DNA from 2 places in the Lentzea sp. NPDC054927 genome. Region 1 is predicted to be linked to the other one. Evidence: predicted binding sites of a transcription regulator. Region 1 holds the regulator's gene; the other holds the start of a gene.

Region 1 (7,374 bases):
CGCACCACCCACGCAACGCAACTCCGCCCAACGCAACAGGCGTGCCATCAACCCGCGTGTGGCGCGGGCAGGTCCTTGATCAGATTGGCGGGGTCCGGGGCGGAGCCCCGAAATCCCTAAACCGGAACCAACGCACCCAACCCAACCACCGCATCAACGCCAAACTTCCAGCGCCGTATGAGCTTCAGAAATCCTGCCGTCAGGGTCAGGCCCACCCAGCGCAGCTTCCTCGAGCGCAGCAAGAGGTTCCACCCCGCGCAGCCACGCGACCAACGCCCCGTCAGCATCCTTGCTACCCACAACGTCCCCGACAAGCGCCGCCAACGCATGCGGTACCGCCAGGAAGTAATCCTGGATGACCGCCTGCTCCCGCGAGTCGCCCTCCGCATGGGCCTCGACCGCCAACCGCAGCCAGAAAAAGTCCGCATCAAGCGAACCGACTGCGATCAACTCCAGCACTCGCGGCAGCAGGTAGCGCCTGAAGCCCTCATCACCAATCGTTCCCGACCGCAACCAGTACTTCTCAACCTGCCCAGCAGTCAACTCCCGCAACGCCACGGCAGTGAAAGGCACAACATCCGCAGGCTCCACGCAGTGATCGCAGAACTCGACCACTCGCGGACGTGGCGCTGCGAACAACTCATACAGACGCTCAATCACTTGCGAGGCTTCGGCTTCCACACCACCAACGCGGTCTCCTGCCGAACAGGCACCAGATCCCGCCGATAAGAAGCATGCACAGCCGCAGCAGCAGAATCCGCAGCCGCCAACGCGTTCGCCAACTCCGCCGTCAACTCGGCAACCTGAGCCCGCAACGCATCCACCTGGTTCTCCAGGTCGATGATCCGCTTGATCCCGGCCAGGTTCACGCCCTCGTCCTGCGAGAGCCGTTGAACCTCGCGCAGCAGCACGATGTCCCGCATCGAGTACCGCCGCCCACCGCCGGAAGTCCGCCCAGGGGAAACCAGCCCCATCCGGTCGTAGGACCGCAGCGTCTGGGCATGCAGCCCGGACAGCTGAGCCGCCACCGAGATCACGAAGAACGGCGTGTCCTCATCAGTCCCGGGAGGGAACGGAAAACCCACCGAACTCACCGCCCTTCAAGCAGCGCGTTCAAATCTCCACGCGGGTCATGGTCACCGGTGACGTCCGCATACGCCTCGAGCGCCTTGCGGGCCTCGGACGACAGGTTGTTCGGCACGGCGACCTCCAGGGTGATCAGGAGATCGCCCGCGGTCCCGTCCCGCTTCGTGATCCCCTTGCCCCGAGCCCGCAGCACTCGCCCGGAGGCGGTTCCCGCAGGCACCTTCAAGGTCACCTTGCCGTCCAGCGTCGGCACGGTCAACGTCGCTCCCAGCGCCAGCTCGGAGAACGTCATCGGTGCCGTGAGCGTGAGGTCGTTGCCCTTGCGGCCGAACACGCTGTGCGGGTTGACGTGCACGCGCACGAACAGGTCGCCCGAAGGTCCACCGTTGCGGCCCGGTTCTCCTTGTCCCGCAAGGCGTATCCGTTGGCCGTCGTCAACGCCGGACGGGATGCGCACGGTCAGCGTGCGGGTCCGGGTGCTGACGCCGTCGCCACCGCACTCGGGGCACGGGTCGTCGATGATCCGGCCGGTGCCGCGGCAGTCGCGGCACGGCTCGCTGAAGGCGAACGCGCCCTGTGACCGCGTGACGAGGCCGGAACCCGAACAGGTCGCACAGACGTGCGGCGTGGTGCCAGGCTTGGCGCCCGAGCCGCCACACGTCGTGCAGGCGGCGGGGGACGACAGGCGCAACGGCACCGTCGCTCCCTTGACCGCCTCGGTGAAGTCGATGCGGACGTCGGTCTCGACGTCCTCGCCACGGCGCGGGCGCGTGGGCGAACCGGCCGTACCGCCGCCACGCCGGTTGAACAGGCCACCGAGCAGGTCGCCCAGCCCGCCGCCACCGGTGCTCTGCGCGGCGCGGCCGAACAGGTCGTTGACGTCGAAGCCGCCGGCCCCGCCGCCGAACCCACCGGGGAAGCCACCGCCGCCCGCGAACAGGCGGCGCGCCTCGTCGTACTGCTTGCGCTTGGCCGGGTCCGACAGCACGCCGTAGGCCTCGGAGACCGACTTGAACCGGGCCTCGGCCTTGGCGTCGCCGGGGTTCGCGTCGGGGTGCAGCTCGCGAGCGAGCTTGCGGTACGACTTCTTGATCTCGTCCGCCGACGCGTCGGAGGAGACACCCAGCTCGCGGTAGAAGTCCTTCTCGATCCAGTCCCTAGCACTCACCGGATGTCTCCTCCTTTCGTCAGATCTCTTCGGCCTGCGGTGCGGCGGCAGGCTCGTAGTCCGTCACCGCGACGAGCGCGGGGCGGACGAGCTTGTCGCCGAACCGGTAGCCGCGGCGCAGGACGGCGGTGACCGTCGGTCCGTCGACGTCCGGGGACGTGTTGTGCTGCACGGCCTCGTGCACCGACGGGTCGAACGCCTCGCCCTCGTGCGCGAACGGCTCCAGGCCGGTCTTCGACAGGGTGGACACGAGCTTGTCCGCCACGGCCTTGAACGCGCCGGTCAGGTCGCCGTGTGCGGCGGCCCGTTCGACGTCGTCCAGCACCGAGAGCAGCTCGCCGGCCACGGACGCCTTCGCGTTGTTGATCACTGCCTCGCGGTCGCGTTCCACCCGCTTGCGGTAGTTCGCGTAGTCGGCAGAGAGCCGCTGGAGGTCGGCGGTGCGCTCGTCGAGCTGGGTCTTCAGCTCGGCGGCCACCTCGTCCACGACCTCGGCGACCAGGGGTTCATCAGCAACAGCCGGAGCAGTGCCTTCCTCGGTAGCGTGGGCCGGCGCCCGGACCTCACCCGTTTCGGGGTCGATCCGGCGCCGGTCGTTCACGACTACCTGAGGCTGCTCCTCGTCAGGGGCGGCATGCCTCGGCTCGGTCACTTCTTCTCGTCCTCGTCCACGATCTCGGCGTCGACGACGTCGTCCTGGCCGTCCTTCGCACCGGCACCGGCACCCGCGGCACCCGGCGCGTCAGCACCAGGGGCCTCGGCGCCGGGCGCGCCTGGCGCGTTGGCGTAGATGGCCTGGCCGATCGCCTGGGACTCGGTCGCGAGCTTCTCGACCGCCGTCTTGATGGCGTTGATGTCGGTGCCCTTGAGCGCCTCGTTCGCCTCGGCGATCGCGGCGTTGACCTTGTCCTTGATCTCGGCCGGGAGCTTGTCGTCGTTCTCCTTGACGACCTTCTCCGTCTGGTAGACCAGCGTCTCGGCCTGGTTGCGGACCTCGGCCTCCTCGCGGCGGCGCTTGTCCTCCTCGGCGTGCGCCTCGGCGTCCTTGACCATGCGGTCGATGTCGTCCTTCGGCAGCGCGGAGCCACCGGTGATCGTCATCGACTGCTCCTTGCCGGTGCCGAGGTCCTTCGCCGACACGTGGACGATGCCGTTCGCGTCGATGTCGAAGGTGACCTCGATCTGCGGCACGCCACGCGGGGCCGGGGGCAGACCGGTCAGCTCGAACATGCCGAGCTTCTTGTTGTGCGCCGCGATCTCGCGCTCGCCCTGGAAGACCTGGATCTGCACGGACGGCTGGCTGTCGTCGGCCGTCGTGAAGGTCTCGGAGCGCTTGGTCGGGATCGTGGTGTTGCGCTCGATCAGCTTGGTCATGATGCCGCCCTTGGTCTCGATGCCGAGGGACAGCGGGGTGACGTCGAGCAGCAGGACGTCCTTGACCTCACCCTTGAGGACACCGGCCTGCAGGGCGGCGCCGACGGCGACGACCTCGTCCGGGTTCACGCCCTTGTTGGGCTCGCGGCCGCCGGTCAGCTCCTTCACGAGCTCCGCGACGGCGGGCATGCGGGTCGAGCCACCGACGAGCACGACGTGGTCGATGTCGCCGACGGAGACGCCGGCGTCCTTGATCACGTTGTTGAACGGCGCGCGGGTGCGCTCGAGCAGGTCGTTCGTGATGCGCTGGAACTCGGCGCGAGACAGCGTCTCGTCGAGGAACAGCGGGTTCTTGTCACCGTCGACGGTGATGTACGGCAGGTTGATCGACGCCTGCGAGGAGCTCGACAGCTCGATCTTGGCCTTCTCCGCAGCCTCGCGGATGCGCTGAAGGGCCATCTTGTCCTTGGTCAGGTCGATGCCGTTGGCCGACTTGAAGCGCTCGACCAGCCAGTCGACGACGCGCTGGTCCCAGTCGTCGCCACCGAGGTGGTTGTCACCGGAGGTCGCGCGGACCTCGACGACGCCGTCACCGAGCTCGAGCAGCGAGACGTCGAACGTGCCGCCACCGAGGTCGAAGACCAGGATGGTCTGCTCCTTCTCGCCCTTGTCGAGGCCGTAGGCCAGAGCGGCCGAGGTGGGCTCGTTGACGATGCGGAGCACGTTGAGGCCCGCGATCTGGCCGGCCTCCTTGGTGGCCTGGCGCTGCGCGTCCTCGAAGTAGGCGGGGACGGTGATCACGGCGTCCGTGATCTCCTCGCCCAGGTACGCCTCGGCGTCGCGCTTGAGCTTCATCAGCACGCGCGCGCTGATCTCCTGCGAGGTGTACTTCTTGCCGTCGATCTCGTCGGTCTGCCAGTTCGTGCCGATGTGGCGCTTGACCGAGCGAATGGTGCGATCGACGTTGGTGACGGCCTGGTTCTTCGCGGGCTGACCCACGAGGACCTCGCCGTTCTTGGCGAACGCGACGATGGACGGGGTCGTCCTCGAGCCCTCCGAGTTGGCGATGACCGTCGGCTCACCGCCCTCGAGAACGGCGACGACGGAGTTGGTCGTCCCCAAGTCGATGCCGACTGCACGCGCCATTGGAGTTCCTTCCGCTAGTACTTGTTGAGCGTTGCTGGCTCAAGTTTGCCATCTCGCCCAACCTTGAGCCTACCCGACTCAAGCTTTCTGACTGACCTAACGGCCGGGAAAGTCTGGTTGTTCCCTCACAACGCGAAGAGGACCACCCCTTGTGGAGTGGCCCTCGACACATTCCCCCTGGCCTAAGCCGCGAACACCTGGACGTCCCCAGAGCCGGCGTTGAGGTTGAGCTCGAGCGACGCACCAGGATCGGTCGGCACGTGGATCGCGCGCTCACCGCTGCCCGACGAACCGGCGATCTTGAACGGACCACCCGGCACCCGGACGGTGATGTCGCCGGACCCGGTGACGGCCCGCACGGAGTTCGCCGCCGACAACATCAGTTCGATTCGCCCGGAGTCGGCCTTCGCGATCACCTCGCTTGCCATCGAGGTGCCGTTGATGTCCCCGGAACCGGTGTCGAGCAGCGCCTTGCCCTTGATCGCGTCCAGCTGGATCCGCCCGGACCCCATGTCGGCCGTGACGGCGCCACCGATCCTGGCACCCTCGAAATCACCGGATCCGGTCTTCACCTTGACGTCCCCCGCGATGTCGCGGGCGATGACCCTGCCGGAGCCGGTCCTGATGTCGACGGAGGTCAGCCCCTCGACGGTCGCGTCACCCGAGCCGATGTCACCGACCACCGTGATGTCCGCTGACGGGACCACGACCTCGTAGTTGATCTCGCAGTCGTTGCCGCAGCCGTCCAGCACCAGCGTGCTGCCCTCGATGCGGTGCGCGACACCCGAGGGCTTGTTGTCCTTGTTGTGCTCGACCCTGCGGTGGACCTTCGTCTCGGTCAGGCCCTGCTGGTACCGGATCGTCACGTTCCCCGAGTCCTGGTCGCTGCGGACCTTGACCGACGTGAACTTCTCCGCGACGACGTGGTCGTCCTGGAACTCGTACTTCATGATGCGAATGCCACAGCCCGTCAGCACCGTGAGCACCGCCCCCGCAAGCAACGCCACCAGCGCCGTCCTCATCATGAGCACAAAAGTAGAGGTGGCGGCGCTCAGCTACACGGCAGTCAGCCCCCGAAGGCGGGGTGGGGTTGTCCCTACCTGGTTCGAACGGAAGATCAGACCAGGTCTTCGAGGACCGCGCGCAGGGCCGGAGCAGTGCGCGCGGGGTCGTTCAGGAACCGGGTCGAGGCGAGCACGTACGCGGGCGCGATCCGTTCCCACATCAGGCCGTCGACCGGCACCTCGACGATGTGCAGCTCCACGCTCTGCGCCCACCGGCCGATCCGCGACTCGATGCCGCGCAGGACGTCCCCTATCGGCAACGCCGCGGGACTCTGCACCCGGTGCAACTGCTCGATGCCCGGCTTCATCGCGAGCACGGCGGCCCGGCAGGCCGGCCGGGTCAGCAACGCCTCGGCGTCTTCGGGTGTCACAGGTTCGGCGCCCCGCGTGCACGCGTCCAGCGCGTCGGCCCACCAGCCCGGCCACTCCGCGGTCACGGCGGCGCGGTCGACGCCCGCGGGCACCTGCACCGGCAGCGGCGGCTCCAGGCCGGGCACGTGCGGCTCGACGTCGACGGACAGGGCCAGGGTGTCGCGCACGTAAAGCGCTGCCAGCAGCCCCAGGCTCACCCCGTGGCTGACGCCGGACACCTCTCGCGCGAACTTCATGACCTCATTGTTCCCTCGTCGTGGCGGTGGAATCGTCGCGGCCGCGGATCAAGAAGGACACAATTGGCTCCAGCTCGTCCTCGTTCGGAGCAACGTCGGCGATCAGGCCCTGGATCAGCAGCCCGTCGATGGCGGCGAGGAACGCCCGGAACGCGATCGGATCCGCCGGTCGCACGATCTCCATCGCCTGGTCGAGCCACCGGCGTGCAGCGGGTCTGAGTTCCGGCCGCCGCCCCGCCAGCAGGTACAGCTCGTACTCCGCGAGCGTGCGGGCGCGGTTCTCGTTGACCGCCTTCGCCAGCATGGCCGCGATCTCACGCGGACTGCCACCGCGCGCGACCGTCTGCAGCATCTCCTCGCACGACTCATCAGCCGCCCACAGCAACGTGGCGATCAACAGGTCGTCGAGCGTCGCGAAGTAGTAGGTCGGCGCCGTCGTCGGCACGCCTGCTTCACGGGCCACACTGCGATGCGTCACGCCGGTGATGCCGTCACGTTCGATCACGCGCAGCGTGGCCTCGACGATCGCGTGGCGCTTCTTCTCCCCACGCGCCTTGCGGCCGTCGATCTTCGGACTGCCTACGACTGCGGTCAGTGCGTCCTCCCGAGCTCGAGCGTCACCACGCCTCCGATGATCAGGACCAGCCCGATGACCATCGTGGGGTTGAGGGTCTCGCCGAGGAACTTCCAGCCGATGATCGCAACGGCTGCTACGCCGACAGCTGACCACACGGCGTAGGCGACGCCCACGGGCATACCCAACTTCAACGCGCGCGAAAGCGCCGTGAAGGCGATGGCGTAACCGACGACGACCACGACGGATGGCCACAGTCTGCTGAAGCCCTCCGACAGCTTCAACGACACGGTGGCGGCGATCTCTCCCACGATCGCCGCAGCGAGATACAGGTACAACACGGCAACCTCCGGG
Region 2 (7,374 bases), on a different contig from region 1:
GTGAAGGGCGTCGCCATCACGTGTGACTTCGAGGCGACTCTCGGCATCGCGGTCGGGTACAACGACCCGAACTCGTGGCACAAGGTCTTCACGCTGACCAACCCCGACCGGGTTGTCATCGACGTCTACTCGTACTGACGCAACTGTGGCCTGGGTCACACGTCTTACTGAGCATCAAGAGCCCTGGAGAGGGGGCGCAAGATGAACAGACGCCTTGCCGCGGTGCTGCTGGCGGTGCTGACGGTGTTCACGTTCGTCCCGATCGCGTCGGCGCAGAGCACGCCCACGCTGTCGAACATCCGGACCGGCCAGCACGACAGGTTCAGCCGGGTGGTGCTGGACCTGTCCGGTCTGCCGACGGAGCACTGGGTCAGTGAGGTCACCAGCGTCTCGAACTGCGCTTCCGGCAATCCGATCACCGTGGCAGGCCCTGGGATCCAGGAGATCCTGGCGGTCACGCTGAGCGGTGCGGCAGCGCACGACGACAACGGGAACCTGACGTACACGGGGTCGCAGAACTTCGCGACGCCCGGCCTTCAGCACATCCGCGGGGTCGCGCTCACGTGCGACTTCGAGGCCACGCTGGGAGTTGCGGTTGGCTACAACAACACTAACTCGTGGCACCGGGTGTTCACGCTGACGAGCCCGAACCGGCTCGTCATCGACGTTGGCCTGTAGCAGCAGAAAGCCTCGTGGGGCAGTAGTCGCCGCTACTGCCCCACGAGGGGTCTTAATCAGAAGCCGTTACGCCGCAACGGTCGTGACGGCTTCTTCCTTTGACAGCGCGTGCTCCAGCACCTCGGCCACGTCCGAGACGAAGTGCACGGTCAGCTCCTTGCGAACGGACTCGGGCACGTCTTCCAGGTCCGGCTCGTTGCGCTGAGGCAGCAGCACGGTCGTGATGCCCGCACGGTGAGCGGCGAGCAGCTTCTGCTTCACGCCACCGATCGGCAACACCCTGCCGGTCAACGAGATCTCGCCCGTCATCGCCACGTCCGAACGCACCGGGCGGCCGGAGAGCAGTGACGCCAGCGCGGTCGTCATCGTGACGCCCGCGGACGGACCGTCCTTCGGCACCGCGCCCGCCGGGACGTGGATGTGCACGCCACGGCCTTCCAGCGTCGCCGCCTTGTCGTCGTGCGAACGCAGGTACGACAACGCGATCTGTGCGGACTCCTTCATCACGTCGCCCAGCTGGCCCGTGAGGGTCACGCCGGACGCGCCGGTGTCCTTGGGTGCCAGCGAGGCCTCGATGAACAGCACGTCACCGCCGACGCCCGTGACGGCCAGACCCGTTGCCACGCCGGGGACCGAGGTGCGCTCGGCCGACTCGGGCGTGTTCTTCGGGCTGCCCAGGTACGACTTCAGCGACGGCTGGTCGACCGTGATCGGCAGTTCCTCCTCGCCCAGGGCCACCTTCGCGGTCACCTTGCGCAGGACCCGCGAGAGGGCCCGTTCCAGTTGCCGCACACCGGCTTCCCGCGTGTACTCGCCCGCGAGCTGGTGCAGCGCGGCCTTGTCGAACGTGACGTCCTCAGGGGTGAGGCCGGCGCGTTCGATCTGGCGCGGCAGCAGGTGCCCGCTGGCGATCGTGACCTTCTCGTCCTCGGTGTAGCCGTCGAGCTGCACGAGTTCCATGCGGTCGAGCAGCGGCGCCGGGATCGACTCCAGCACGTTCGCGGTCGCGAGGAACACGACGTCCGAGAGGTCGAGCTCGACCTCCAGGTAGTGGTCGCGGAACGTGTGGTTCTGCGCCGGGTCCAGCACCTCGAGCAACGCCGCCGTGGGGTCGCCGCGGTAGTCGGAGCCGACCTTGTCGATCTCGTCGAGCAGCACGACGGGGTTCATCGACCCGGCCTCGCTGATCGCGCGGACGATCCGGCCCGGCAGCGCGCCGACGTACGTGCGGCGGTGGCCGCGGATCTCGGCCTCGTCCCGCACGCCACCGAGGGCCACGCGAACGAACTTGCGGCCCATTGCCCGTGCCACGGACTCGCCGAGCGAGGTCTTGCCCACGCCGGGAGGGCCCGTCAGAGCCAGCACGGCGCCGGAACGACGTCCGCCGACGACGCCCATGCCGCGGTCGGCACGACGCTTGCGCACGGCCAGGTACTCGGTGATGCGCTGCTTCACGTCGTCCAGGCCGGCGTGGTCCGCGTCGAGGATCTCGCGCGCGGCCTTGATGTCGTAGGAGTCCTCGGTCCGTTCGTTCCACGGAATCTCGAGAACGGTGTCGAGCCACGTCCGGATCCAGCCCACCTCCGGCGACTGCTCGGAGGTGCGCTCCAGCTTGTCGACCTCGGCCAGCGCGGCCTTGAGGACCTTCTCCGGCAACTCGGCGGCCTCGACGCGGGCCCGGTAGTCCTCCTGCTCGGTGGCGGGCTTGCCGTCGAGCTCCGCCAGCTCCTTGCGGATCGCGGCCATCTGCTGGCGCAGCAGGAACTCCCGCTGCTGCTTCTCGACGCCTTCCTTGACATCCTTGGCGATCGTCTCGTTGACGTCCAGCTCGGTCAGGTGCGCCTGACCCCACTCGACCAGCTTCTCCAGCCGCTCGGTGACGTCACTCGTCTCCAGCAGCCAGACCTTCTGCTTCTCGTCGAGGTACGACGCGTAGCCCGCGAGGTCGGCCAGCGCCGACGGGTCGTCGATCTGCTGGACCGAGTCGACCATCTGCCACGCGCCACGCGTCTGCAGGATGTTCGTCACGAGCGCGCGGTACTGCTTCGCGAGCTCCCGCGTCCGCTCGGTGATCGGGGACTCGTCCGCGATCGTGGCCTCGACCCACAGCGCCGCGCCCGGCCCCGTGGTGCCCGTGCCGATGCGCACGCGCTTGGTGCCGCGCACGACGGCAGCGCGCTCACCGCCCGGCAGGCGGCCCACCTGTTCGATCTCGGCCAGTGTTCCCACGGCCGCGTACTTCCCGTCCAGACGTGGAACGAGCAGCACTTGATGATTCGCCGCGGTCGTGGCCGCGTCGACGGCCGCGCGGGCCTCGGCGCTCGCGTCCGCACCGGAGATGCGGATCGGCACGACCATGCCGGGCAGCACCACGACGTCGTCCAGCGGCAGTACCGGCAGGGCCAGCGTCTCGCCCATCACATCATCCTCCAAAGTTGAGTCTATACCGCTCAACCATCTGGAGCCGGGTGGTGTTCCCCTGAGGTGTTCGCTGTCAGCGAGCAAGCTCTGACGGGTGGCTGACCAGCGAAATCGGCCTGCGTCGGACGGGCAGGGCGTCGCCTTCTTCGACGGTACGCCCGCTCGGGACGTCCGGGCGGCCGGCGAGGGTTCGCTCCGGGGCGCGCGCGGGACGTGCGACGCGTCAGGGCGTGCGGTGGGGCACCCGCCAGCTGGCTTCTGGCGAGCGAGATCGGTCCGCGTGCCGACCGCGCCGATGGCGGCGACCTCACTGGTTCCGACCTGACGCCCGCTCGGGACGATCGGCGGCCACCCGCCGGAGTGGGCGGGCGCGCGGGCTGAGGGATGTCGTCGTAACGGGTGACGTATCGGCGAGCGACATCGGTTCGGGTGCGCGACGGTGGACACCCGTGCGGCGACGAGCGAGGATGCGCGCGTGATGGAAGAGCTGAAGTGGGTCCCGTCCACGGTCGACGTCACCCGCCCGAGCGTGGCGCGGATGTACGACTACTACCTGGGCGGCTCGCACAACTTCGAGGCCGACCGCGCCGCCGCCAAGCAGGTGGAGCAGATCTTCCCCGGCGTCGCCCAGAGCGCGCAGGCGAACCGCTCGTTCCTGCGCCGGGTGGTCCGCCACCTCGCGTCCCAGGGCGTCGACCAGTTCCTCGACCTGGGTTCGGGCATTCCGACCGTGGGCAACGTCCACGAGATCGCCCAGCACGACAACCCGGACGCCCGCGTGGTCTACGTCGACTTCGAGCCCGTCGCGGTCTCGCACAGCAACGCCCTGCTCGCCGACAACCCGAACGCCAGCGCGATTCTCGCCGACCTGCGCGCGACCTCCGCGGTCATGGCCGGCGCCCGCGAGATCCTCGACTTCTCCCGGCCGATCGGCGTGCTGATCATCGCGGCGCTGCACTTCGTCCCGGACAGCGACAGCCCGTACGAGGCCGTCGCCGAGTACATGTCGGAGCTGCCCAGCGGGTCGTACCTGGCCATCACCCACGCCACCTGGGACACCCTCAGCGCACAGGAACGCGCGGAGGCCGCCGAGATCGCCAAGATCTACAGCAGCTCGGACAACAAGCTCACGATGCGCACGCACGCCGAGGTCGCCCGGTTCTTCGACGGCATGGAGATGCTGGAGCCGGGCGTGGTCGTGGTCAACGACTGGCGCCCGGACTCCTTCGAGGACAGCCACACCGGCATCTACGGCGCCGTCGCCCGCAAGCCCTGAAGCAGGCGGTCGCGGATCCCGTTCGTCTCGAGGTCGGTGAGGGTGCGCTCCGGCGCCCTCATCGTCACGCGGATGAGCACGTTCTTCTGGCCAGGCCTCGCTTCCAGCCGTTCCTGGACGTGCGCCGGCAGTTGTTCGGCCGGGGTCTCGCTCAGGATCGTGATCTCCTCGATCACGTCCTCCGGCACGAGCGCGCGGATCTGATCGCCCAGCGTCTCGATGTCCTCGTCGAGGCCGGCCATGATCGAGATGTCCCTGATGGCGGCCGGGTGCCGGGAGATCGGCCGGTACTCGTCGAGGTCCAGCATCTGCGTCGCGATGCGTTGGTCGTTGTTGCGCAGCAGGCGGATGTCCGGGATTCCCTTGCGCAGCATGAGGATCCGGTCCAGGCCTAGACCCATCGCGAGACCGTGCGGATGGTCTTTGAGGACGTGCCGTGCGGCCCGTCCGCACTCGCCGATCTCCACCCACTCGCCGTCGTCCCACACGTCGATCTGCTTGCCGTGCGTGGTGTACGGGTGTTGCGCGTCGATCGTGCGGTATCGCTTGCCGGGCAACAACGTCGTGACGACCGTGTCGATGAGGCCGCTCAGTTGTTCAGGTTGCCGGGAGATCCGCCAGACGTCCAGCTGGTGCGGCGTGCCGGTGTGCAGGCGGTCGACCGTGTCACGGCGGTAGACGAGTCCGGGGCACAGCAGCGTCACGTCCGGGCTCGCTACCCGCAACGCCGGCGGGATCATCGCCGTGGTGTGGCTGCGCAGCATGCACGTCTCGCTGACGTACCTGGTGTAGCGGGCTTCCCTGGTGATCGCGTCCGTCGGATAACCGAGATGCTCGTAGTTGTGCTCCACCGGGACGAGCGGGTGGTGGCGGACTTCCAAAGCGTTGTCGACGGCCGCCTTGAGGTCGGCGATCAGCAGCTGCATCGCGTGCGGGCCCTGCGCGGGATCGGTGAGATCACGGATGTTCAGGGCGTGCACGAGTTCATCGGTGCGGTACATGGGACTTCCCGTTCTGCTTGGCCTGAGTGGGATGCGGAGTCCCCCGACCAACGGGAAGGTTTTAGGCGCGCGCCACCGCCGCGGGTCGGGGGTGGCTAAATCGCGTCATGACCACAGGCTAGCGCGTCTACTCGGGTGGCGTCAGCCGCAGATCCGGATCCACCGGCGGCGCCCCGTCGAACGGCCCGGCGTCCTTCAGCCGCCCGACCTCGTCCAACGCGATCTCGATCCCGGCGCGGTCCGGATCACCGTCGGCCGGCGGGGTGCGGAACCACTCGTGCAGCTCCTCGGGGATCTCGAACCGGGCGAGCAGCTCCTCGTACATCGCGTCGCGGTCCGCGGCCTGCAGGCCGAGCTCCTGGTACTCGCGCACGGCCATGCGCAGCCGGATCCAGCGGTAGCGGTCGGTGTTGCGCTGCTGCTCGAACCGTTCGCGCAGCAGGTCGCCGGCCTTCTGACCGCGCAACGCCAGGCGCTGGATCGTGGCAGGCGGCATGAACAGGTTCGTGCCGCCCTCGTCGCCGGCCTGCCGCACGTGCGCGATGCGGCCGCGGTAGCCGGGCAGCGCGGACTGCATGGTGTCGCGCCAGTCCAGGAAGGTGTCCAGAATGGACACCAGGAAGCCCGGCACGGAACCCAGTGTCTTGTAAGGGGTGCCGGACGTCGACGCGTCCTGCTCCGGCAGCCACACCTCGGCTGTGTCGCCGTTCGGGTAGGACTGCAGGCTCAGGCCGAACGTGGGCCACCGCGGCAGCAGCGAGTCGAAGAAGTGGATCGGGAAGTTGCTGGTGATGCCGCCGTCGGAGAACCAGTGCACGCGCCCGTCCCGGCACAGCGGCACCGCGGCGATCAGGCCGGGGAACGACAGCGACATCCGCACCGCCAGCACGACCGGCAGCCGGTCGCGCGATGGCAGGTCCCGCAACGGCATGTACTCGTGCTGAGGGCACTTGGCCGTGGTCTCGGGCCCGTTCATCTGCTCGACCACCCGGCGCGGCAGCACGTACCCGAGGCACTCCTCGCAGTACTGCCAGCTCTCCTTGAACGGCAACCGGTACGGCCGCCCCTGGGACAGATCGGTCGTCATCAGCACCAGGTTGATCTCGCCGAGGTCGCCGAACGTCAGCGCGTGCTCGGTCCCGGCCAGCGAGTCGAGCTGGTCCGCGATCCAGTCGGCCAGCGGCGGCACACCCGTGGACTTCGGCATGCCCGCCAGCCGGTCGAGCCACGACGGAGTGAAGTCACCGGTACCCGGCACGAGTCCGAAGTGGATGGACCGCGCGTTGTGCTTCAGGAACTTCTGCATCGCGTACCCGTAGGTGACGAACAGCGCGCTGACCGCCGCGAGCGACAACACCAGCCACACCAGCAAAACGATCGCGGCCGTCGCGTAGTGCCGTGAGAACGCCAGCCCGAGCACGAGCGGCACCGCTGCGAACACCCACGCGGGCCAGGGCAGACTCGACCGCAACGGCCACAGCACCATCACCACGCAGGCGAGTGCGAGCACCACCACCAGCGTCGCGAGCCAGCCCGGATACGCCGCCGGCGCCAGCCACGCCGAGTAAAGCACCGGCCCGCCCAGCCACAGCAACGTCATCAGCGCCAGCACCGACTTCGCCCGCAGGCCGATGGCACCCAGCAACGCGAAGAACATGCACGAGATCGCGCTGCGACCCGTCGTCTCCTGCTTCTGCATGGACGCGACCGCGATCCGGTACATCGCGCGGGTTTTCTCGTTGGGCTGGAACAACTGCGCGAGCCGCCACCTGTCCGCACCGGTGCCGGAGGTGAACCAGTCGATCAGCTTGGTGAGCTTCTCGAAGCCGCCGGACGCACGACCGCGCTCGGCGGCGGCCGTGAACCCCGCGGCGATCGCCCCCGCCGACGCGCCACCGATCTGCTTGAACTCGTAGTGGCGCGCCAGCGACGCGACGGCGAGCGGATACACGACGCCGCTGGTCGTGCCTCCGCGCATGGTCAGGTCGCAGTAGCGGT

What was found. The regulator HspR, encoded in region 1, represses chaperone genes until heat shock. The targets are predictions, from matches to a motif close to ANNTTGAGTNNNNNNNACTCAANNT.
Region 2: lon (endopeptidase La) is a predicted target of HspR. The motif match lies at 3,111-3,135, and genes of this name have one in related genera.

Annotation. Positions count from the first base shown of each region.
Region 1 is NZ_JBSGXZ010000037.1:91,314-98,687, reverse strand. Features, by position in the region: gene ACWGE0_RS35060 (hypothetical protein) at 154-681, opposite strand; gene ACWGE0_RS35055 (heat shock protein transcriptional repressor HspR) at 657-1,085, opposite strand; gene dnaJ (molecular chaperone DnaJ) at 1,091-2,254, opposite strand; gene grpE (nucleotide exchange factor GrpE) at 2,274-2,906, opposite strand; gene dnaK (molecular chaperone DnaK) at 2,903-4,774, opposite strand; gene ACWGE0_RS35035 (DUF4097 family beta strand repeat-containing protein) at 4,957-5,799, opposite strand; gene ACWGE0_RS35030 (hypothetical protein) at 5,892-6,446, opposite strand; gene ACWGE0_RS35025 (TetR/AcrR family transcriptional regulator) at 6,451-7,041, opposite strand; gene ACWGE0_RS35020 (DMT family transporter) at 7,038-7,361, opposite strand.
Region 2 is NZ_JBSGXZ010000010.1:164,369-171,742, forward strand. Features, by position in the region: gene ACWGE0_RS18155 (AMIN-like domain-containing (lipo)protein) at 1-138, shown strand, start outside; gene ACWGE0_RS18160 (AMIN-like domain-containing (lipo)protein) at 202-678, shown strand; gene lon (endopeptidase La) at 745-3,096, opposite strand; gene ACWGE0_RS18170 (SAM-dependent methyltransferase) at 3,578-4,375, shown strand; gene srmL (PheS-related mystery ligase SrmL) at 4,348-5,376, opposite strand; gene ACWGE0_RS18180 (patatin) at 5,504-7,374, opposite strand, start outside.